DNA from 2 places in the Rossellomorea sp. H136 genome. Region 2 is predicted to be linked to the other one. Evidence: riboswitches for the same ligand, from Rfam matches in the RefSeq annotation. Region 2 holds a riboswitch; the other holds the start of a gene.

Region 1 (11,856 bases), 220 kb from region 2:
AAAGAGAAATGCCTTATATGAATAATCAATATGCGAAATATAAAGATCAAGGTGTACAGATATTGGCTGTTAATGTAGGGGAATCGGATTTCCTAATCAACCGATTCGTATCAAAACACGGATTAGAGTTCCCTATTGTAGTAGACGAGGAAGAAGAAGTTCAAAACGCATACGGTATTGATCCGTTACCAACGACATTCCTCATTAACCCTCAAGGTGAAATCGAAAAAATCATTACAGGAACGATGTCAGAAAACGATATCATTGAAGATTTAGAGAGCATCAAGCCTTAACTCAGCAGTATAACTTGATATAAGGAGTTTTAACATGAAAGAGATCAAATGTATATGCGGTCATGTAAACCCGAATGGTACCGTTCTCTGCGAATCCTGTGGACGTGCTTTAACGGACGAAGCGAAGAACGAGAAGCTTCATGACATGCGATACGAGGGTAGTGCTAGACGTTCCCAAACGTATAACAAATCGATAGTCGATAAGATTTGGAATTTCTTTTCATCTGTTAAGGTTGGCGTATGGTTAATTGTCATCACACTTATCGCCTCTGCAGTCGGTACGATTTTGCCCCAGGAACAGTATATTCCGAATGGACAACCGGCAAATGAGTACTACGAAGATGTATACGGCTTTTTTGGAGAGTTATATTATACGTTAGGGTTCCATGATTTATATAGTTCATGGTGGTATCTATTATTAATCGCATCGATTGGAGTTTCCCTCGTGATCTGCAGTCTGGACCGGGTGATTCCCCTCTATCGTGCCCTCAAGAATCAACGTGTTTCCAGACATGTTGGTTTCCTGAAGCGTCAACGAATCTATGGGAAAACAGAAATGGTAGAGGTCAATGATTCAATAAGTAAGATTAAGGAAAAGTTAACTCAAAAAAAATATAAGATCCGGGAAGAAGACGGTAACATTCTTGCAGAGAAAAATCGTTTCTCGAGATGGGGTCCATATGTCAATCATATTGGTCTTATCATTTTCCTTTTCGGGGGCATGCTGCGATTCGTTCCAGGAATGTATATTGATGAAACCGTGTGGATCCGTGAAGGTGAAACAAGGGCGGTTCCTGGTACGAAACAAGAATATTACTTAGAAAATAAAGGATTTACGTTAGAGACATACGATAAAGATAAAGACAAAGAAGTATTTGGGGAAGCCATTGATAAGAATGGAACCATCGCAAAGAATTTCCAGTCTGACGTGGTACTGTATAAAGAATCCGGGGATAAACTTCCAGGGCAAACGGCTGATCGGGAAGTGGAAAAAGAGGATTCCATTAAAGTGAACCACCCCCTTAAATTTGGGAATTTCGCTGTATATCAAACCAGTTACAAGATAGACGAATTTAAATCAATGTCCTTTACATTTGATAATAAAGAGTCTGGGGACAGCTTCGGCAAATTCACCGTCGATCTATTTGATCCTCAGGATACCTATACATTTGAAGAAGGGTATAAAGTAGAATTGATGGGATATTACCCTGACTTCTCTGGATTTAATGAACAAGGAGAGCCGCAAACCAAGTCGCCTTTACCGAATAATCCAGCATTCCTTTTCAAATTGTTTTCGCCTGAAAATCCAGATGGTGAAGTGAGCTTTATAGGAATCCAGCAAAATCTGGAACCTCTTGGTGACAATGAATATAAATTGTCATTTGCGGGTGTGGAGACGAGAGATGTATCTGCGTTAACCGTTCATAAGGATCTCACTCTTTGGATACTTGCCGTTGGTGGAGCCATCTTTATGATAGGTGTCGTCCAAGGTGCTTATTGGCACCACCGAAGAATCTGGATCAGGCGAAGTGAAGATGGAGTCATCGTAGCGGGTCATACGAATAAAAATTGGCATGGATTAAAAAATGAAATTAACTTCGTGTTGGAAGGTACTGGAATACAGAATCCTGAAGATCAACAACAAAAAGACGAAGCAAGGAGGAATGAAGATGTCAACGATAACAATGGCAGAGTGGAGTAGTAATTTACTCTATGTATCCTTCATAATGTATTTGATTGCTACGTTGTTTTTTGGTGGGAGCATCCGCCAAAAAAATACAACTGAAACGAATCAGCAAAAGTGGGGATTAATTGGAATTGTTTTAACCCTTATCGGATTTGCCGCTCAATTAGGCTACTTCTTTTTAAGATGGGGGGCAGCAGGACACGCTCCAGTAAGTAATTTATTTGAATTTACAACCTTTTTCGGAATGACGCTTGTCGGAGCCTTTATCATCCTTTACTTTATGTATAAAACAACGATACTCGGTGTCATTGCATTACCATTTGCACTTCTGGTGATTGCCTATGCCAGTATGTTTCCTAAAGACATTAGTCCATTGATCCCTGCTCTACAAAGTGATTGGTTGAAAATCCATGTCACAACTGTTTCAGCCGGTGAAGCCATTTTATCCATCAGTTTTGTGGCAGGGTTGATCTACTTATTGAAATCTGTAAAACATACAAAAGGAAACAAGCAATCGTTTTGGCTTGAAACCGTCATGTATTCTTTAGTTGTCGTTTTAGGGTTTGTAGTTGCATCAACTGCCTTTACCCTTGGGAATTACGAAGCGAACTTTCAATATGTCAATCAAGAAGGAGCGGAAGCGATTTCTGAATATACACTTCCAGCCCTTGTCGGACCGAATGAAGGCCAACTATTAACTGACAACGTAATGGAGCCGCTGGTGGAAATGCCAGCCCTCATCAATGCTAAGAAACTTAATACCGTTATTTGGTCGTTTCTGATTGGTACTGGAATTTATCTTCTATTACGCTTAATCTTCAGAAAGCGAATAGCTGCGAAATTACAGCCATTGGTGAAAAATGTGAATCTGGACCTGATGGACGAAATTGGTTACCGCTCAGTATTAATCGGCTTTCCGGTCTTTACACTAGGAGGGCTCATCTTCGCAATGATTTGGGCTCAAATTGCCTGGACTCGATTCTGGGGATGGGATCCCAAAGAAGTATGGGCATTAATTACATTCTTATTCTATGCAGCATTTCTGCACCTGCGCCTCTCTAAAGGATGGCACGGAGAGAAGTCTGCATGGTTAGCCGTCATCGGGGTTGCCATTATTCTATTCAACCTGGTGGCTGTTAACCTCATAATCGCAGGATTACATTCATACGCTTAAATAACGAACGGGAGGGAGCTGACCATAATGAGAGTGTTATTCTCTTTGAGTCAGCTTCTTTTTTCATATAAAATAAGGATAATATGGTTTAATTAGACAAAAGGGGGATATACCCATGGAGGAAAATATTCGAATTTTAGTTGTAGATGATGAAGACCGGATTCGTAGACTGTTAAAAATGTATCTTGAAAGAGAAAACTATGAAATTGATGAAGCCGAAAATGGAGAGGAAGCATTAGCGCTTGCTCTGGAGAATGATTACGACTGTATCTTATTGGATATCATGATGCCGGGGATGGATGGGATCGAAGTGTGTAAGCATCTTCGTGAAAAGAAAGCGACGCCCGTGATCATGCTTACTGCTAAAGGAGAAGAAGTGAACAGAGTGCAAGGGTTCGAAGTGGGGACCGATGATTACATAGTGAAACCTTTTTCCCCTCGTGAAGTGGTACTGAGAGTGAAAGCGTTATTAAGACGTTCTTCAAAGACAAGCTTTATTCAAACAGATGCCAAGGCAAAGGACCTGATTGTCTATCCTCATCTTACGATCGATAATGATGCCCATCGGGTAACCGCTGACGGTAAAGATGTGAACTTAACACCAAAAGAATACGAGCTCCTTTATTTCCTTGCAAAAGCTCCTGACAAAGTGTTTGACCGTGAGCACCTACTTAAGGAAGTGTGGCATTATGAATTCTTCGGGGACCTGCGTACGGTCGATACCCATGTGAAACGATTAAGAGAAAAACTGAATAAAGTATCCGAGATGGCTGCAAAGATGATTGTTACCGTATGGGGAGTAGGCTACAAGTTCGAGGTAACAAATGAATGAGGCTATGGCGTAGTGTTGTAGGGAAGCTGTGGCTAACGATTCTGCTCTTAGTTTCCTTTGTGTTATTTATCCTTACGATTCTTTTACTGGAATTCTTTCAAAACTATCACGTCGATGTGGTTGAAAAAGAATTAACCCAAACGGCTGAAAAAGTGGCGAGAGTCATTGAGAATCATAAAGACTTGGAACTGGGGATGGAACTGGGGAAAGAAATCATCGATGATCCAATCAATATCATTATTTCATTAGATCAAAATGAATCACTTTATTCCCAGGATTCTACAGCGTTTCAAAAGAATATTCATGAGTATATTTCAGGTGATAAACAACTTCAATCGGTGAAAACAAAAGAAATCACCATCAAGAAAGAGATTGAATTAACTTCGGAACTATCGTCGAACCGATATGAAAATGTCATCATTGTAGGGACTCCTCTTCATATTGATGAAGAGGATGGAGCGGTATATCTCTATCAGTCTCTTGGTGTTATTAAAGATACAACCCGTCAAACAACGAAACTGATCTTGCTCGCTGCCGGGATTGCCATTATTCTAACAACCATCTTTGCTTTCTTCCTTTCCACACGTATCACTGCACCACTTAGGAAAATGCGGGAAGCAGCCTTTGAGGTAGCTAAGGGTAAGTTTGATACAAAGGTTCCGATTTTGACGAAGGATGAAATCGGTGAGCTGGCAACTGGGTTTAACCAAATGGGCAGGCAGCTAAAATTTCACATTAACGCATTGAGCCAGGAGAAAGAGCAGCTCTCCTCTATTTTGAGCAGTATGGCTGATGGAGTTATCACCTTTAATCGAGACGGCACGATCTTGATCACTAATCCACCTGCCGATCGATTCCTGCAACATTGGTATTATGAGCAAAGTGAAAACAGTGAAGAAGCCATCCCTACTACTGTAAAAGAATTATTGCAGAGCGTTGTCGTGACAGAAATGGAGCAGACAGGTGAATTGAGTCTGCAGGGGCGTTCGTATGTGGTGATTATCAGTCCTCTCTACAATAACAACAACATCAGGGGAGCCGTGGCGGTCGTGCGCGATATGACAGAAGAGAGAAGATTGGATAAGCTTCGGAAAGACTTTATCGCCAATGTCTCTCATGAACTCCGTACGCCAATCTCTATGCTTCAAGGATATAGTGAAGCGATCGTTGATGATATTGCGGAAACAGAAGAAGAAAAGAAAGAGATAGCCCGAATTATTTATGATGAGTCATTGCGAATGGGCCGTTTGGTCAATGACCTTCTGGATTTGGCCCGGATGGAAGCTGGGCATATCACTCTAAATAAAGATGTCATTGGTGTCATGCCTTTCACTGAAAGGGTGACGAATAAATTTATTGGACTGGCCAAAGAAAAAAAGGTATCCGTTTACTTTGAAAGTGACGTAGGAATCAAAAATGAAATTCACATGGATCCGGACCGAATTGAACAAGTATTAACCAATCTTATTGATAATGCTTTAAGACATACTCCTACAGGTGGAGAAGTAACGGTTTCCCTGACGGAAAGCAAGGGCGGTTATTTATTCCACGTAAAAGACACGGGTTCCGGGATTCCTGAAGAAGATCTTCCTTTCGTATTCGAGCGTTTTTATAAAGCGGATAAAGCAAGAACAAGAGGGAAGTCCGGTACTGGTCTGGGGCTCGCGATCGCAAAGAACATTATTGAGTCCCATAAAGGTCATATCCAAGTACAAAGTAAAGTCGATCAAGGGACAACCTTCACTTTCTTTCTTCCCATTTAGCCAAGAATCGATGATATCCATAGAAACTTGACGATTTTTCTTGTTACATGGGAAACATTCTTTATTTTTTCTCTGCGAGTAGAAAATGATGTTGAAAAAATGATGAGAAGTCAACAGGGGATAAGTACCTTGTTGACTTTTTATTTGAAGTGAATTTGAGGTAAAACCTATATTAAATATAAGTCTTTCCTTTTGACCAGAAAAATACTATATTGATAGTGTGTAACTTTTTTACAGAAAAAACGACTAATAAATTGACGGGGAGGGAAGCAAGTGGACTCCGTTTTTGAGAAATTATACACTGAGTATCATCAGGACGTCTTTCAATTCCTTATATACATGGTACAGAATAAGCAACAGGCTGAAGATCTGGTGCAGGAAGTATATATCCGGGTGCTTAAATCGCATGAGCGTTTTGAAGGTAAAAGCTCTGAAAAAACGTGGCTTTTTTCGATTGCGAAAAATGTAGCCATAGATCATTTTAGAAAACAGAAGAACTGGAAGCATCGGATATTGGATAAATTCGATTGGAGCCGGAATGATGTGACAGACGATGGGGCACTCCCGGAAGAAATTACTGTTGCGAAGGAAGAAGTTCAGGTATTGTACGAATGTTTGAAAAACTGTTCGACGGATTTTCGGATGGTCATTATTATGCGTTACTTACAAGAACTTTCAATTGTTGAAACGTCTGAAGTCCTGGGCTGGTCTGAAAGTAAAGTGAAAACGACTCAGCATAGAGCCATAAAGTGGTTAAGAATTGAAATGAATCAACGGCTACCAAAGGAGGAAAGAGACATTGAAACAGTCAGAATGGAAAGATCGTGATATAGAGGAACTCGTCAAGAAGCTTCCTCCAATCAAAGATGATCGAACTCCTCAATCGATATATGCAAAAATAGAACGTCAGAACAAAAAGACGTTTTTTGCTTTTAACCGTTTTATTCCAACAGTCGCAGCGCTGGCAGCCATTTTCATCATGGTCATGCTTGCTCCAACCGTATTAAATCAATTCAATGAAAATAGTATGGAAAAGTCTGAAATGAAATCAACGGAATCTTCAGGTGGGGAGTCAGCAACGAATTCAGCACAAGATTCCTTGGCGAAATCAGATGATAAATCAGAAATGATACATGACACCGATAAAGACCAAATTACAGCCGATAAGGATAATAACGAGTTTAGTATGGCTGAGACTGAAAAAGACCTTCAACCATCTACGGCAGAAAGATTATCTTTATACGAAGAAGACTTAGAGGGGAAGGACTACTATTCTTATGGACTCGTTTCAACGGAAGCGGTACCTGTTCCTATTTCAATTGTTGATCGACCGGCAGAAGGGGAAGAAGGCTGGTTGACCCGTCATGAAGAAATTGCAGGTGAGTTGCCTGAAGGTGAGTGGGGGATGGAAGACTTTCTCCCTTTAAAAGGCAAATTTACATTGGGTGAAAACAAAGTCATATTCACTTTGGATCCTGAGCATTCATATAGTGGCGGTAGTGCAGTGGAATATGCTTTTTACCATACTCTATTATACTCATTTCAGCATAAGGGGTTAAATGAAGTGGTTCTTCAAGAACAAGACGGCTCAGTTCCGGAATTCAGCTCCACCGGGGAATTCTCGAAAATCGACCTTAATAAAGATGCTCATACTGCCTATTACCTTTACTCGCCAAATGGAAGGGAACGCTTCCTCGTACCGGATAATATAAATAGAGGAAATGTCAAAGAGTCCATTCAGGCAATGAAAAGCTCGGAAACGAGCCTTTTTCAAAGTGTGATTCCGAAAAATATCAATATCAGTGTAACGGTATCAGATGAATATCTAACCATCAATTTCTTAAATGAACTGGACATAGAAACATTAGACAATGAAACAGCCATGGAAATGATTGAAGGTATTTTACTGACAAGCAAAAGCTCCGGGTATGAAAGAGTTCAATTTGAAAACATTAAACAGGAAAGCTGGAATGGATTCATGTTCAACGAACCCATTGAGACTCCTATCAGCCCGAATAAGAAAACAATCGAAAATTAGTTATCACAGAAAGACTGGAAGCGGGAAAGGAATCCGTTTCGGGTCTTTTTTTTGTGTGAAGGGCATGCTTGTCGGGCCTGACCAGACGTCTCCACATTTCCTATCATCCAGCTCCGGCGGCTAGCCCCTCGAGGTCATAAGCTAAATTGGCCAAGAAGGCAAAGAACGCCTTCCAGGCCAATTCATCTTATGCTTGTCGGTGCTGAACGAGCCGCCTCCGCTTTTGGGTGTATATTTATCTCAAACTTAGACAAACTACTCAAAGGAAAATTATCTCATTCACTTGTGAATATTGAATGGAGGGTCTACATATAGTGGGGAGTGCATGAAATGATGGTGAGAAGGTAAGAATGGGTAAATAGATGAAAAGGTAGTGGACGTGAGGCTTCAGTAGGGAAGAAATAAGGTATTGCGTTAAATGGGTAAGGAGGACAAGCATGATTTTAGATTATGTAAGAAGGCTTTTAATCGTATTCCTGTTAGCATTGTGTGTGAGCATTATGTTCTTTACAGGAAAGATAGCGAAAGCAGAGACGAATAAGATCACGCAGGAAACGGTATCCTGGACATTTCCTGTTGAAGGGATGATAACGGATTCGTATGGGACAAGGTCTGGTACTCATAAAGGAATGGACATAGGTGGAGACATAGGATCTCCTGTTTATTCTGTTTCAAAAGGTAAGGTAATTAGATCATATCTATCTCCAAGTTACGGACATGTGGTATTCATAAGGCATGAAAATGGATATGAAACCGTTTATGCTCATCTTGAGAGCCGGCTTGTTGAAGAAAATCAAGAAGTGGGCCAAGGTCAACAGCTTGGAAATTTAGGAAATACAGGCAGATCGACAGGAGCTCACCTGCATTTTGAGGTGCACAGGGGTGAATGGACGATTGATAAGGAAAATGCAATCGATCCCTATATGGTATTTGGACAAGGTGAGGTCGGGCAGCTTGTGTTTGCTCAGGAGAGGGATCCCTATCAGGCAGTGGGTGTTTCTGGAACAGCTGATATCACCCATGATGTAAGTACGAAACAAGATCATAATAATGAAAACATGGTAAATCATGTCGTACATAAGGGAGAAACCCTCTGGGGGATTTCTCAACAATACAATATATCTGTAGAAGAAATTAAGAGTGCCAATGGTTTAGTTGAAACCCATTTGGTAGTTAATCAATCGTTGGCCATTCCTCAACCAGACGGGGGTGGGTATGTAGTGAAACAAGGGGACACCTTATACTCCATTTCAGTCGCACAAGGAGTTGATGTGAATGACTTGGTGGCTTGGAATGGCCTGGATCTTAAGACACCTATATATCCTCAACAAGTATTAAACATACAATAATGGAAGCGTAAACCTGAATATACCATGAGTAAACAAAAATATTTCGAATTCGAACTGTTTTCCTTCACATAACCCTCGTCATTATGTATAATGAAAATGTATAAAAAAATAAAGATTCGTCTTCGGGGCAGGGTGAAATTCCCTACCGGCGGTGATGAGACATCTGTCTCTTAGCCCGCGAGCCTTCAGGGGCAGGATTTGGTGCGAATCCAAAGCCGACAGTATAGTCTGGATGGGAGAAGATGAAGGTTTATGCCAGAACGTTTAGAAAATGGGAAGCTGAACGTTTATTAGGGTATGCCTTATCATTCTCCTAGATATACGTATCTAGGAGTTTTTTAATGCTACCTTTGGCTTAAGCTATCTTCGATATGAGATGAATCTCCTAAAGGAGAGAGATTTATGAGAAAAATGAATACACGCACGTTTGTAACGGTTGGTATGTTAAGTGCCATATCCTATGTGTTAATGCTTTTTAACTTCCCGATTCCACCATTTCCAAAGTTTTTAATGGTAGATTTCAGTGATGTGCCTGCATTGATTGCGACAGTGACATTAGGTCCTCTTGCAGGAATATTAGTTGAATTATTCAAGAACGTGATTGATTACATCATGACAGGAAGCGATACCGGCGTTCCGATAGGCCATGTTGCAAATTTTATGGCGGGAGTGCTTTTGATTCTTCCGACATATTATATTTATACACGTTTACAATCTAAAAAAGGTTTGTTGATCGGACTTATCACAGGAACTGTGGTCATGAGTATCAGTATGGGAATTCTTAATTATTTTGTATTCCTTCCCGCATATAAATACTTCATGAATTTTGAGCTTCCTGCTGAGATTATCATTACAGGAATTGTTCCTTTCAACATTTTAAAAGGAATCCTTGTAACATCAGTCTTCATCTTACTATTTGTTCGTCTTCAAGGCTGGTTGGCAAGACAGACAGCCCTAAAGAAAGCGGCATAGTGCAAATATAAATGATAAATCCCTCAATGACATTTGAGGGGTTTTTTTATGTCATCAGCCAAAAAAAAAGCTAAGGGGAAATTCCCCTTAGCTCCGGAACTACTATTCGAATTTAAGTGAATCCCCGTCGAATGGTTCGTCAGCTACTTTAATGGAGTCTGTAGGACAACCTTCGAATGCATCAATCATATCATCTTCTAATACGTCAGGAACTTCGACCGTCCCCTGGTTATCGTCTAATGTTACAAATGCAATACCTTCATCATCATAGTCGTAAATATCTGGAGCAGCAGCCCCACACGCTCCACATGCAATGCATGTATCCTTGTCAACGATCGTATATTTTGGCAAAGAAAAAACCTCCCGAGTAAATAATTCTATATAATTCATCATTATACACAATGTAAGTTTGTGAAAAATCACTTAATGTTTATTTTATAGAGGATTGTATAACTTTTCAATAGTTAGGTGGTTTCTTTTTATTTTTATCCGATATATGAAAAACAAAACATGGTTAAACAACAAATTCATGGTACAATATTTGACAATAACCTACATGTTAAGGAGTAGAGATTTGACCTATCTTAATTATGTGATTTTATATTGTTTCTTGCAAATAAATGGAGAGCGATCGATTTACTCTGTTTTTCATATCTTAAAAGGAAAAAAATCTTCTCAGTCGATCCAGGATGCTCATATCTTTTATTTGCAGCCATTTTTCCTCTCTTTACCTAAGCTTAAAAGAGCATACTTTGATCAGAAGGTAAAGGAATTAGAGAAATTGGGGTATATCATTGTCGACGAAAGTGGGAAGGTGATTGTGACCACTGATGGTACTGATTCTGTCAAAAAAGGTTTTCAGGGTGACTCCTTTCCATCAAATATGAACGGTCTCGTCTATGGTGATCAAACGTTTCTGTTTTGGAAAAGATTAAGCCTCCTTGTTCAGGTTCTTTCAAACGGGAAACAGCAGGAAACGTTCTATTTTCCTGTTCAACGTAACAAAAACATACAAAAATGGGTAAAGAGCTGTTTACGAGCACACTCTAATATTGAAAAGTTGTCTTCTGATTTGCATAAAGAGCTGTATAGCCTGTTAAGCAGTCTATCGCAAACCTTAAATCCAGACATTCTCGTATTCCGCTTAACGGGATACAAGGATTATGGATGTACAGAATTACAAGTTGCTGAAAAATTGAAAATGCATGAAGAAGAATTTCGCTTTCAGTTTCTTAATTTAATACACGGTATACTATCTGAATTAGAAAGAGAACCTTCAACTTATCCCTTATTATATTCAATTAGCTTAAAAAGTGATCAGCTGCAAAATCTGACCATTTCAACAAGCAAAACATATGAGTTGTATCAAAGGGGCCATTCAATCGAAGAAATTGCACGTATACGTGATTTAAAGATAAATACCATTGAAGATCATGTGATTGAACTAATCTTAACTCAGAAAGAATTTGCAATAGATCCGTTCATTTCTCAAGTGGAATATGAGAATGTGCTTTTAGTTATGAATGACGCTCAAACTAAAAGGCTAAAACCGATAAAAGAGAAGATTCCTCATTTATCTTATTTTCAAATTAGAGTAGCGATTGCGAAGGCAGGTGAGAACCGTGAATCTGCAACAAGAGCTTAAAGAGAGATTTGGCTATTCTTCCTTCCGAGAAGGCCAGGAGGAGATCATTCAATCTGTTATAAATCAACGGGATACGTTGGCAATGCTTCCGACAGGAACCGGT
Region 2 (11,856 bases):
TATTGGTGAGATTGAAATCGTCAATGTATCTTCAGCTGCCATCATCCAGGACCAACCGGATCGAAACCGTTCTAAAAATCTAGGAACGATCAGAAAGGGAAAAACGATTAAGGTAACTGGATCCGTAAGAGGGGAAAATAGTGATTCGGGTTACTGGGAAGTAATCCATGATGGTGATCTTGCATATGTCACAGGTGAGTTCGGAGAATATAAATCGTATTAATGCAAAGTTTTAGCCCTTCTCTTATTGAAAAGGGCTTTATTATTTTTAGCATAGTGATTATTATAAGATTGATAGGAGAGGATATTATTGGATAATATTATTTTTGCTATTTTGTTTATTATTCCAGGATTAATGGTTAGAAATATAGAAAAAAGGCTTTTCCCGAAAACTAAAGAACCAGATGTTGCTTTTATTAAACAATATAATTTTTTTATCGATAGTACTTTTATTTATTTTATAGGTTTAGCCGCCTATTCATTTTTTCATGACTCATTAGCGAGTAGAGTGATTAGAGATTATGAATTAAATGGTATATTCTTAGATGATCAAACAATAAAAATTTTTATAATCTACTTTATTTATTCTATTGTGATATGTATTCCTTATTCAATATTGAAGAGAAGTATAACAAATCAATTGTTTCTTTCAATATCGAACTTTGCAAGAACTAAAAAGAAAATGCCATTTGAGACAGAGTTTTCAAGCGTTTGGGATGAACTCTTTGAAAATCCCAAAGCCCCAATAAAAGACAATCAAATTGTAATTCTAGTAAAAGATAATACGGTCATTTCTCAAGGTTATATTAAGCGTTTTTCTCCTCCTCATTTAACAAGGAGAGAATTTTTATTAGAGAATACTTCGGTGGTCAGGTCATTTCTTGATTATGATGATAGTTGCAAATCAGACGATGATAAACTACTAAATGTTGTTAATATGGAATACTATGACACCCAGACTGGAATTACTATTAAATTTATTGATTCAACAAAAATAACTAAATATCTAAGTAACGATAAAGAAAAAGATAATCGACCTATTTCTTAGGTGGAGGTGGAGTATTTATCTCGATTCTTGGTGCACTGCCAGGCTGCGGTCCTCTAGTGCCTGGTTCATTTCTTATGTCGGGACTTTTTGGTGTAGAAACAATTATATTTGAAGGTTTGTTCATATTTATCTCCTTGAAATTGAATTAACAATTAGTAGTTTATCATCCTTATTATCATAAAAGAAAAATAATGGTAGATAAACCCTAGATATATTTATACTTAATTCTCGAGGAATAGAGGTGCCAACAAATGTATGTATTGCCTAGTGAATATACTCCTTATTAAGGGTTAAACTAAATTTACAGCATAATTGACAAGCTGGCTACAAACAAAAAGCCCCCACCGATCTGCTCCTAACTTAGTTAGAGGGGGCTTTTGTTTTATTTGAGGTGATGGAAATGAATTACGAACAAAAAATCAAGGAATTAGAAGATAAAATAACTCCCTCATAATTAATGCGAAAAATATGTTCGTGTAGAATAATCTGCCTGAAATCGGTAAAGAATGATATATATCACCTAGTACAAACCTTCATAGGCTTTCCTTAATGCCCTCTTCTTAATGGAGAGGGTATTATTTTTATTGTGAATATAATTATCAATGTTGAAACATAATATGATTCCACCATCACCCTAATGGTTCAACTGGAAATCCCTTATTCTCTACGAGTAGGGGCTATCTTTTTAGTTATATCCTCATTGTTCACCGTTACTTTCTCAATGACCATATCTCTATATCCATATTGCTTACGCTCATCATATATCCATTTCTGTATGCGTTCCTCTAACTTATGTTTACCTCTAAATTCATTAAACTGAATTACTCCTGTTCCTTCCACTCTCACCCTTAACTCAACAGTGTAAATCATTTTTTCTTCAACCTAAGTACTTCATCGAGTATTTCAATATCATCTACAACACCCACAACAGCATTCCAGAAGTCATCTTTAGTAGATTTTTCATCATCAGTCATTAATCCAATGCTTAACACTTTCTTTTTTACATCACCTAAGTGTGATTTGACTGTTAATAATGTAATGTCATCCATCTTTTTCACTCCCTTATATAATGCTGCTCTATTTTAATGATCTTAGATGAGACTGCTTAGGACATATGAAAGTGGAAGAAAACAAATTGAATTTTGTAAAGGAGGTAAATAAGTAAGAGACTCGTAATTGATTTTAACTATATAGATACTTGTAATTTTTAGTATTACCAATGTTAATGGAATCTTCCTTGGATATTCGTTATTTAATATTGTAGGCTTTATAAATCTCTTTCCAAAAAATATAATAATTTTATGGTAAAATTTTCACGTGATTAATTTAATCCCGATAATGGGCAATTGGTTATATAATTTAATTTGAAGGGGGGAATTTGCAAGAATATGTATAATATTGTTGGGGTTATAAACAAAATTAGGTGGATTAAAAAAAGAAAAGATTATATCAATGAGCTAATTGATATAATTGAAAATAGTAATGAGTATCAAAAATATTTAAGTGAAGTTGAAGGTTATAGCAAAAAAGAAGAAAATAGAAGAACATGGGAATGTTTGTACTTTGATACTTACGATAACAGACTTATGAATAAGCTTGTTAAAAACTTTAGTTATTTAAATAAAGAAAAGTACTTAGTGAAACTATATTATAAGTCCAAAAAGCTCAAGAATTTAAATTATTTTAACCTTCAATATACAGGTATAGGAACATCTAGATTAGCAGAAATTGAATTTCTAAATGATAAATATATAAAAGAAATATCAATATTATTTACACAAGTTAATAACAATCAGGCAGTAATTCAATATACAATTCATTTTAAAAAAATTATGGATAATACAATGCTACTTGATTTTATTAAAGATAATAAAAGATACCTTTTAAATAAAAGTTTTATTGGCTGGTACGAATTAAAGAGAAATAAAAATAACATATATTTTGATAATGTGCAAAGACAATTTAATGAACTTGTAAAATGGGCAATCCAGTCAAAACTTATGGAAGTAGCAAAATTAAACTATGGAGTGAAATATAAATTACCTTCATTAATGGTAGTTAATTATCCTAAAGGTATGTATTCAAAAGAAGAATTAAGAAATATCTTTTTAGGGACCACTTATGAAATCAGAGATGGTGAACAACATATAATAGTTGACTTAACTGAAGAAGATGGAATTGATATGGAGCTGTATTTTTCAGGGACCTCCTATTCACCAATATCATTTATAGACCTATTAAGTAATTACAGAATGAACTTTTATTATTTTTTATTCGATAAAATAGAGCTTAAAGAGTTAAATATAAAAATGAATAAGTATTTTAATGAAATGAAGAGTAATATCTCTTCAAAAGATTATAAGTGGCTAGTAAATAGAATACGAGCTATCAATGATAACAAGCTTCATGAAAATCAAGGCATACTTAATAAAAGTAAGGAGTTGGAGTGGAAAGCTTTTTATGGTGGTGACAAAATAAAGATAGATTTTCTCGAAAATGAGTATACGACTAAATATGATACTATATATTCACAGTGTCTAGAACATATTAAAATATTGTATGCTGTAGGAAAAGAGAATTTTATAATTAAAATTGCAACTTGGACATTAATTGCTACTTTAATTAGTATAGGAGTCACAATTATAATCACGGTATAAATTTACATGGATGATACTTGACCAGATCAAAATAAGAAAAACGCAAAAATATTATAGATAATTTTTATATCCGATCCTAATAATTAATCCATAGTTACTAAGAAATTCATAACTTGTATAATTTATTTTTACATTTATCCCTACTTATATAAATGTTCAAAAGTAAGCAGGGAATACTGTGTAATGATTGTTGACGATTTGTTGACGTAAATGGTCAACAACGTTCATATTTAATCTGACTATAACCGAAAGTGTTCAGCAGAATGCTTGACAGAACAGGGTTATAACAAGGATAATCTAAAATAATCGAATAGGTAATCCTTCGGGGCAGGGTGAAATTCCCTACCGGCGGTGATGAGCGCATGCTTTTAGTCCGTGACCCGGCTAATGAAAATTAGACGGTGGATTTGGTGAAATTCCAAAGCCGACAGTGATAGTCTGGATGGGAGAAGGAACGGCAGTATTTACTTGATGCAGACGAGAGAAGTCTATCAATTTTATGGGGATTATGTTTCCCAAAAAAGAAATCATGTGAATACTTTATTCAGTCATGCCAACTTCCCCCAAGTAAAAACTTACTTGGGGTTTATTATGTTTTTGAATAATAGTGAAAAAAGAAGGGAGGTAAAACGTTTGAACGATTTACAATATATGAAGCTTGCCCTCTCTATGGCAAAGACCACTCAAGGTCAAACATCACCAAATCCTGCCGTTGGAGCGGTTGTGGTAAAAAATGGAGAAGTCGTGGGGATGGGTGCGCACCTCAAAGCGGGAGAAGGTCACGCAGAGGTTCATGCCATAATGATGGCAGGAGACAAAGCGAAGGGAAGTGACGTATATGTCACACTGGAACCCTGTTCTCATTACGGAAAAACACCTCCCTGTTCACAACTGTTGATTTCAAGCGGGGTGAGGCGGGTCCATATTGCCAGCACAGATCCAAATCCCCTTGTCGCGGGGAGAGGAATTCAACAGTTGAGGAATGCAGGCATTGAAGTAATGGTTGGAGAGCTTGAAGAAGAAGCCCTCGAACTAAATAAGCACTTTTTCCATTTCATTCAATACGGCACGCCTTATGTAACCCTTAAGACAGCTGTTACATTAGACGGGAAAACAGCTTCAGCTTCAGGAGATAGCAAATGGATTACGTCAGAAGCTTCACGCACAGATGTCCACTATGATCGTCACCGGCATGACGCGATATTAGTTGGAGTAAATACCGTTATTCAGGACAACCCACACCTTACCACCCGTTTGCCCCAAGGTGGAAAAAACCCCATTCGAATTATATTAGATACTTTTTTACGAACACCTCTCCATTCCCATGTAGTGGAAGACTCGGAAAGCAGGACGCTCATCTTCACGGGCAGTTCTGTCAATGAAGAACAGAAGAAGCCCTATATGGAATCAGGCTGTGAAATCATCACCCTTTCAGAGGAAAGGATAGACATTCACACAGTATTAAAAGAACTGGGTGCCCGTAATATCGGATCCCTTTATGTAGAAGGTGGATCTACTATCCATTCCTCCTTTTTAATGGGAAAAGCCTTTCAGGAATTGGTTATGTACATGTCTCCCAAGCTTGTAGGCGGAAGCTCTGCCTTCACCAGTTTTGGAGGGGAAGGTCTCCCGACCATTGCAGAAGGTCTTGAAATGGAGATTAAGAGTCTAGAACGATTAGGAAAGGACATTAAAATTGTTGCTATGCCTGAGAGTTAACCTTTTTTGAAAGGAGGAAAGAGGATGTTTACTGGAATCATTGAAGAAATCGGTTCAATTGAACGCATGAAAAAATCCTCCTCATCCATGGAACTGACGATAATAGCGGACCGCATTCTGGAAGACGTTCATATTGGAGATAGCATCAGTGTGAATGGTGTTTGTTTAACCGTCACTTCATTCAGCTCCAGGCAATTTCAAGTGGACGTTATGCCTGAAACCTTTGAAGGCACAACGCTCAGAAACCTGTCCCATGGTTCTAAAGTGAACCTGGAGAGGGCGATGGCTGCAAATGGTCGTTTTGGTGGCCATTTCGTTAACGGGCATGTCGATGGAGTAGGGACGATTGTTAGAGTAGAGAAAGTTGAAAATGCCTGGTATATGGACATTTCCATTCCGGGTAATCAGAGCCATTTATTTATTTTGAAGGGCTCTGTCGCAATAGACGGCACTTCCCTTACTGTGTTTGGTGTGAAAAATAATACCATTACGATCTCGTTGATTCCACAAACGAGAGGAGACACGGTTCTTGGTGAGAAGAAAGTAGGGGATCATGTCAATATTGAATGTGACGTAATGGCGAAATATTTTCATCGCTTCTATGAAGCAAAGGAACAGTCTAAGAGCAAATCAAGCAGCATCAGCTATGATTTTTTATCTCAAAATGGTTTCGCTGACTAATAGGGAGGGGTTGCCCCATGTTTAATAAGATTGAAGAAGCTCTGGAAGATTTACAAGCAGGTAAAGTCGTCATCGTTGTTGATGACGAAAACCGTGAGAATGAGGGAGACTTTATTGCCCTTACAGATAAAGCGACTCCAGAAGTCATTAATTTTATGGCTAAAGAAGGAAGAGGGTTGATTTGTGCCCCGATAACAGAGGAGCTTGCACAAAAACTAAAGCTTGCGCCCATGACGATGTCAAATACGGATCCTCATGGCACGGCCTTTACGATTTCTGTCGATCATAAATCCGCAACTACTGGAATTAGTGCATTTGAGCGATCGACCACCATACAGGAATTATTGAACCCGGTCTCAATGCCCGAGGACTTTAAAAGACCCGGTCACGTATTTCCCCTTGTCGCCAAAAAAGGCGGAGTACTAAAACGGGCAGGACATACAGAAGCCGCCATCGATTTGGCCGTTCTGTCAGGGGGACAACCATCAGGCGTCATTTGTGAAATCATGAATGAAGATGGCACGATGGCAAGAGTACCTGAATTAATGAAACTGGCTGATAAATGGGATCTTAAGATCATCTCCATTGAAGATTTGATCAGATACAGACGCAAAAAAGAAAAGCTTGTGACGAGAGAAGTGGAAATTGAACTTCCAACCGAATTCGGAAACTTCAAGGCGGTTGCTTACACAGAAAACCTTACAGGAAAAGAGCATATCGCACTTGTGAAAGGCGAGTGGTCCGAGGATGAAGATGTACTGGTCCGTGTTCACTCTGAATGTTTAACGGGAGATGTATTCGGGTCCAATCGCTGTGATTGTGGACCGCAGCTTGCCACAGCACTGACTCAAATTGAAGAGCATGGAAAAGGTGTACTGCTTTATATGAGACAAGAAGGCCGTGGGATTGGTTTAATCAACAAATTGAAGGCCTATAAGCTCCAGGAAGAAGGCTATGACACCGTTGAAGCTAATCAAAAACTGGGCTTTGGTGATGATTTGAGGGAATATGGAATCGGAGCACAGATACTGAGAGATTTAGGCATAACAAAGATGCGTCTACTAACCAATAATCCTAGAAAAATCGCCGGAATCAACGGGTACGGATTAGAAATCGCAGATCGAGTGCCGATCCAAATGCCGGCGAAATTCGAAAATGAGAAGTATTTAAAAACAAAGCATGCAAAGCTGGGACATTTACTTAAATTTTAGGAGGAAAATACAATGAAAACAATTTATGAAGGTAATTTAGTCGGATCAGGATTAAGGGTTGCCATTGTCGTTTCACGTTTCAATGAGTTCATCACATCTAAGCTTCTGGGTGGGGCGGAAGATGCATTAAAGCGCCACGGGGTTGAAGAAGGAAATGTTTCTGTCACTTGGGTTCCAGGTGCATTTGAAATTCCTATGATTGCCAAAAAACTTGCCCGTTCAGGGAACTATGATGCCGTTGTTACACTGGGAACGGTCATCCGCGGAGCAACCGCTCATTTTGAATACGTAAGCGGAGAGGTTGCAAAAGGAGTGGCCAATTTAAGCCTACAGGAAGAGGTACCCGTCATCTTTGGTGTCTTAACGACAGACACAATCGAGCAGGCCATCGAAAGAGCCGGCACAAAAGCAGGAAACAAAGGATGGGAAGCAGCGGTATCGGCCATTGAAATGGCCAATTTGATTCGTGAGATAGATAAGTAAAAATTTTCAACAAGCCAAGCCTCCTTTTTGGGAGGCTTGGCTTTTTACGAGGGACGGACCTGAGGAATATATGGATGAATTTGTAAAACGGCTGGATTTTTCACAAAAGACGAAGGATTTTTTCCCTTTTCGGCCGGTTTCCTGATGGAGAAAAAAAAACCTGCCACCTGTACCCACTAAAATACATGTTGGCAAACGTCAGACCTTTTGCTAGAATAGTATTTTGTGGCTCCCCTTATTATGGGAGGAGCGGGTAGGGAGAGGGCAGTTTTATAGGAAGATTATAATATGAAAGCACGTGGAGGTATTTTTCAGTTAAAGAATCACGGTACCACGATGAAGCAGGAGATGATGGCTGGAGCAATCGGTTATTTCACGATTGTGTACATCATCGCTGTGAATGCTTTAATTCTTTCTGAAGCTGGAATTCCATTTGAAGGAGCGGTTATGGCAACCATTCTTGCCTCCTTCGTTGGGTGTTTGGTGATGGCCTTTTGGGCAAATGCACCAATCCTTCTGGTTCCAGGCATGGGAATTAATGCGATGTTTACGTTTACACTCGTAAAATCATCCGGCTTAACGTGGCAGGAAGCTTTAGCTGTTGTAGTGATTTCAGGAATACTCTTTATGATCATTGCATTTACAAAGCTTTCAAAAGTATTATCTGAAGCCATACCCAAAACATTAAAAGAAGCCATCACTGTAGGATTAGGGATGTTTTTAATGTTTATCGGTCTTGAAAAAGGCGGACTCATCCAAAGAGGAGAGAGCGCCATCATCATGATTGGTGATTTTGGGGAATTAAAGGTGTTGGCCACTGTGCTGACTTTCCTGGTGACGATATTTTTGTTTGTTCGAAATGTAAAAGGTCAATTTTTATGGAGTATTGCATTTGGAACCATGCTGGGATTCATCTTTGGAATCGAACCATCGATTCAGTCCAGTTCTTTCCAATTAAGTGAATACAGTCAGGTTTTCGGTCAAATATCCTTTAGTGCCATTTTGGAGATTCCGTTTTGGATAGCGGTTTTTTCTGTCACGATGGTGCTGGTATTTGAAAACATCGGTCTAGTTCATGGACATACGGATATGATCGATCAACCTCACAAATACTCTAAAGCGTTCCAGGCGAATGCATTTTCTGCCTTTACATCAGGATTCTTCGGAACGAGTCCGACGGTTTCAACTGTAGAAAGTGCTGCAGCCATGACAGCAGGTGGTCGTACGGGATTAACGAGTTTGACTACTGGAGTATTATTCTTGGGATCTGTGTTGTTTATTCCGTATTTAAAGTGGATTCCAGATCATGCTATCGCCCCAATTCTCATTATCATTGGCGGCTTAATGATTCAAAATATACGACATATGGATCTTCGTGATTTAACAGAGGCATTTCCAGCCATTTTTATCATTGCGATGATTCCATTTACGTACAGTATCGCAGATGGAATTGCCATCGGTTTTATTCTTTATCCAATTTTAAAATTGGCTACAGGTAAAGCGAGAGAAGTATCTTTTCCTCTATATATCATTGCTGCATTGTTCCTTATGAACTTTTTTGTTCATTCGATTCATTAATGCGGTAAACAACTCAAGTGGATTTGCTCATCATTACGATTGAAATCGTAATGATGACCTGTCTGCTTGAGTTTTTTTGTAAGCCATGCTTCATCAATTTCACAGAAAATCTATTAAGGGATAGAGTCCCTACCTACTTGAATCCCAAGGGAATTGTCGTGGAGATTTTGGAAAATGTAATTCCAAGTCCTGAAATCCTGAAGGTTTGCTTAGAGTTAAAGGAGTTGGTTATAAAATCGCTTTAGACGATTTTGTCTATAATGAATCGGATCCTAACTACTAAAAATTAATGAAAATTGCGGATTATGTAAAGGTTGATTTTCTTCATACAACGGACACTAACCGGGGAACTATTGAAGTTTTCGCTAATTTGCTTGGGTACAAGCTCCTGGCAGAAAAAGTAGAGACAGAGGAACAATATGAAGAAGCAAGGGGAAATGGATACCATTTCTTTCAAGGGTATTTCTTTAGTAAACCAAAAAGCATTCCTACCCATGATGTACCTACATATTTTCATTCCTATTATTCAATTATTCAAAGCCTGGAAATGACGGAACCGAACATTGTTGTGATTAGTCGATTGATTGAACAGGATCTTTCTTTGTCGTATTAACTTTTAAAATTAATCAATTCACCATCTTACCGACCTAAGCATAAAATTCATTCTATTATTGTTCTATTGGGTCTTCTGGAAATTAAACGATGGATTTATGTTTTAGCTGTCAGGGAACAGGTTGGTAAAAGGAAGCAATTAGAAAACGAAGTTATTACATTATCTTTAACGAGGGCAAAAATGTGTAAGTTGCCGGCAGAGAAGCACAATCGCGGTTCAATGAAGTCGAGCTATTTCCTTACGGATATGTTTTCATTAATGGAAACGATATTTTCTATGCCAATTGAAGTAATTCTGAATGAATTACCTTTGAATGATGAAATCTGTAATGCATTAACGGGTGCCTCAAACGAGTTCAAAGACATTCTGGAGCTGGTTATTTTGTTTGAAAAAGCTGACTGGACAGCAATCGAAATAAAAATGGCCGAACTGAAGTTAAACAAAGGAGATGTGATGGAATACTATCAAACATCATGTAAATGGATAAGAGACCTCTTACATCATGAAATAGCAGAGATCAGTTAGTTACCAAACAGGTTTATATTCCCCTGGAGTCAGATATTTTCTTTGGGGCTTTATATACCTCTTCAATTCAATTAGAAGTAATCGTTGGAGGTGCTTAGAAGATATTTGTCGGGATACATCTTTAGGAAAAGGATAAATGCCGATTTGATTGAAACGCACACGAAAGAGACCTTCATGTAAAAGGTCTTTTTTGTCATTCAGAATATGGGTCAATACAATCACATCCCGGGAATGGAATTCGTCACACGCTTCTGCTACCTCTTGAACTTGAAACCGAAAAGTATACTCATCCTTCATGATCATCACCCATCTCATTGTCTCTAAATGGCCGAAGAAATTCAACTAATAAGTTTTCTACAAGTCACACCAGGAGGATTATTTTAATTAATATAGGGTGAATGATTGCGAAAAGAGCTTGTTTGTGGCAAGCTAAGACTATTAAGAATAGTTTACTAGTAAATTAGCGTGGAGGGATTCACGATGAACTTGAATCTAATTAAATGTCATGGCTCAGGAAATGACTTTTTACTGATTGATGAAATGACAAATGGATACGAATTCACTGAAGAAGCAAGGCAAAATCTTGCCATTGCACTTTGTGATCGAAAGTCGGGTATTGGAGCGGATGGAATCCTATTTGTGTTGTCAAGTGAACATTGCGATGCTCAAATGAGGGTGTTCAATGCAGATGGATCTGAAGCATCCATGTGCGGGAATGGACTTCGTTGTGTAGGTCGCTATGTGTGTGAGCTTCTCGACAAAACGAAGATTATGATTCAGACGATGAAAGCAGATCTGCGTGTTTCAGCTCAAGAGGCTATCTATGAAAATATACCGACGTATAATGTTGAAATTTCTCCTGTATTATTTGAATTGGATAAATTGCCGATGAATATGGATCGTGAGGCGTTAGTGAACGAGATGATTCCAGAAATTTCAGATCGATTATCGTTTACTGCACTGGCGGTCCCAAATCCTCATCTAATTAGTGTTGTAAGTACAGAACATATTCTTTCGAATGAACAGAAGACGATTGCTGAAACAGTAAATGGTCCCAATAATCTCTTTCCGGATGGAGTCAATATAAGTTTTGTTCATCCATTAGAAAAAGGCGCGATTTATGTTCGTACCTTCGAAAGAGGAGTAGGCTTTACAAATGCTTGTGGAACGGCTATGTCTGCTTCCAGTCTTGTGACATGCTTACTCAATCAGAATGAATTTGGCAAGGAAATAGATGTATATAATAATGGTGGAAAAGTACGTGTCGTGGTGAATCACTTAGATGAAGGGCAATACAATATGGAGTTGATCGGGAATGCAACATATCTCTACCAGGCCCAG

The links. A riboswitch is a leader RNA that binds a small molecule or an ion and turns the genes downstream of it on or off. The one in region 2 is predicted to bind FMN.
Region 1: another riboswitch for FMN. It lies ahead of ACYH0O_RS15800 (ECF transporter S component); the one in region 2 lies ahead of ribD (bifunctional diaminohydroxyphosphoribosylaminopyrimidine deaminase/5-amino-6-(5-phosphoribosylamino)uracil reductase RibD).

Annotation. Positions count from the first base shown of each region.
Region 1 is NZ_CM166371.1:3,085,085-3,096,940, reverse strand. Features, by position in the region: gene resA (thiol-disulfide oxidoreductase ResA) at 1-293, shown strand, start outside; gene resB (cytochrome c biogenesis protein ResB) at 328-1,995, shown strand; gene ccsB (c-type cytochrome biogenesis protein CcsB) at 1,979-3,154, shown strand; gene ACYH0O_RS15825 (response regulator transcription factor) at 3,270-3,986, shown strand; gene ACYH0O_RS15820 (ATP-binding protein) at 3,983-5,749, shown strand; gene sigX (RNA polymerase sigma factor SigX) at 6,023-6,577, shown strand; gene ACYH0O_RS15810 (hypothetical protein) at 6,549-7,787, shown strand; gene ACYH0O_RS15805 (peptidoglycan DD-metalloendopeptidase family protein) at 8,225-9,136, shown strand; FMN riboswitch at 9,251-9,384, shown strand; gene ACYH0O_RS15800 (ECF transporter S component) at 9,539-10,108, shown strand; gene ACYH0O_RS15795 (ferredoxin) at 10,211-10,459, opposite strand; gene ACYH0O_RS15790 (YpbB family protein) at 10,683-11,753, shown strand; gene ACYH0O_RS15785 (RecQ family ATP-dependent DNA helicase) at 11,731-11,856, shown strand, end outside.
Region 2 is NZ_CM166371.1:2,861,375-2,873,230, reverse strand. Features, by position in the region: gene ACYH0O_RS14545 (N-acetylmuramoyl-L-alanine amidase family protein) at 1-223, shown strand, start outside; gene ACYH0O_RS14540 (hypothetical protein) at 311-1,048, shown strand; gene ACYH0O_RS14535 (hypothetical protein) at 1,706-1,918, opposite strand; gene ACYH0O_RS14530 (hypothetical protein) at 1,915-2,097, opposite strand; gene ACYH0O_RS14525 (hypothetical protein) at 2,437-3,705, shown strand; FMN riboswitch at 4,020-4,163, shown strand; gene ribD (bifunctional diaminohydroxyphosphoribosylaminopyrimidine deaminase/5-amino-6-(5-phosphoribosylamino)uracil reductase RibD) at 4,357-5,424, shown strand; gene ribE (riboflavin synthase) at 5,449-6,105, shown strand; gene ACYH0O_RS14510 (bifunctional 3,4-dihydroxy-2-butanone-4-phosphate synthase/GTP cyclohydrolase II) at 6,123-7,316, shown strand; gene ribH (6,7-dimethyl-8-ribityllumazine synthase) at 7,329-7,799, shown strand; gene ACYH0O_RS14500 (NCS2 family permease) at 8,088-9,377, shown strand; gene ACYH0O_RS14495 (hypothetical protein) at 9,667-9,990, shown strand; gene ACYH0O_RS14490 (hypothetical protein) at 10,171-10,515, shown strand; gene ACYH0O_RS14485 (hypothetical protein) at 10,516-10,812, opposite strand; gene dapF (diaminopimelate epimerase) at 10,996-11,856, shown strand, end outside.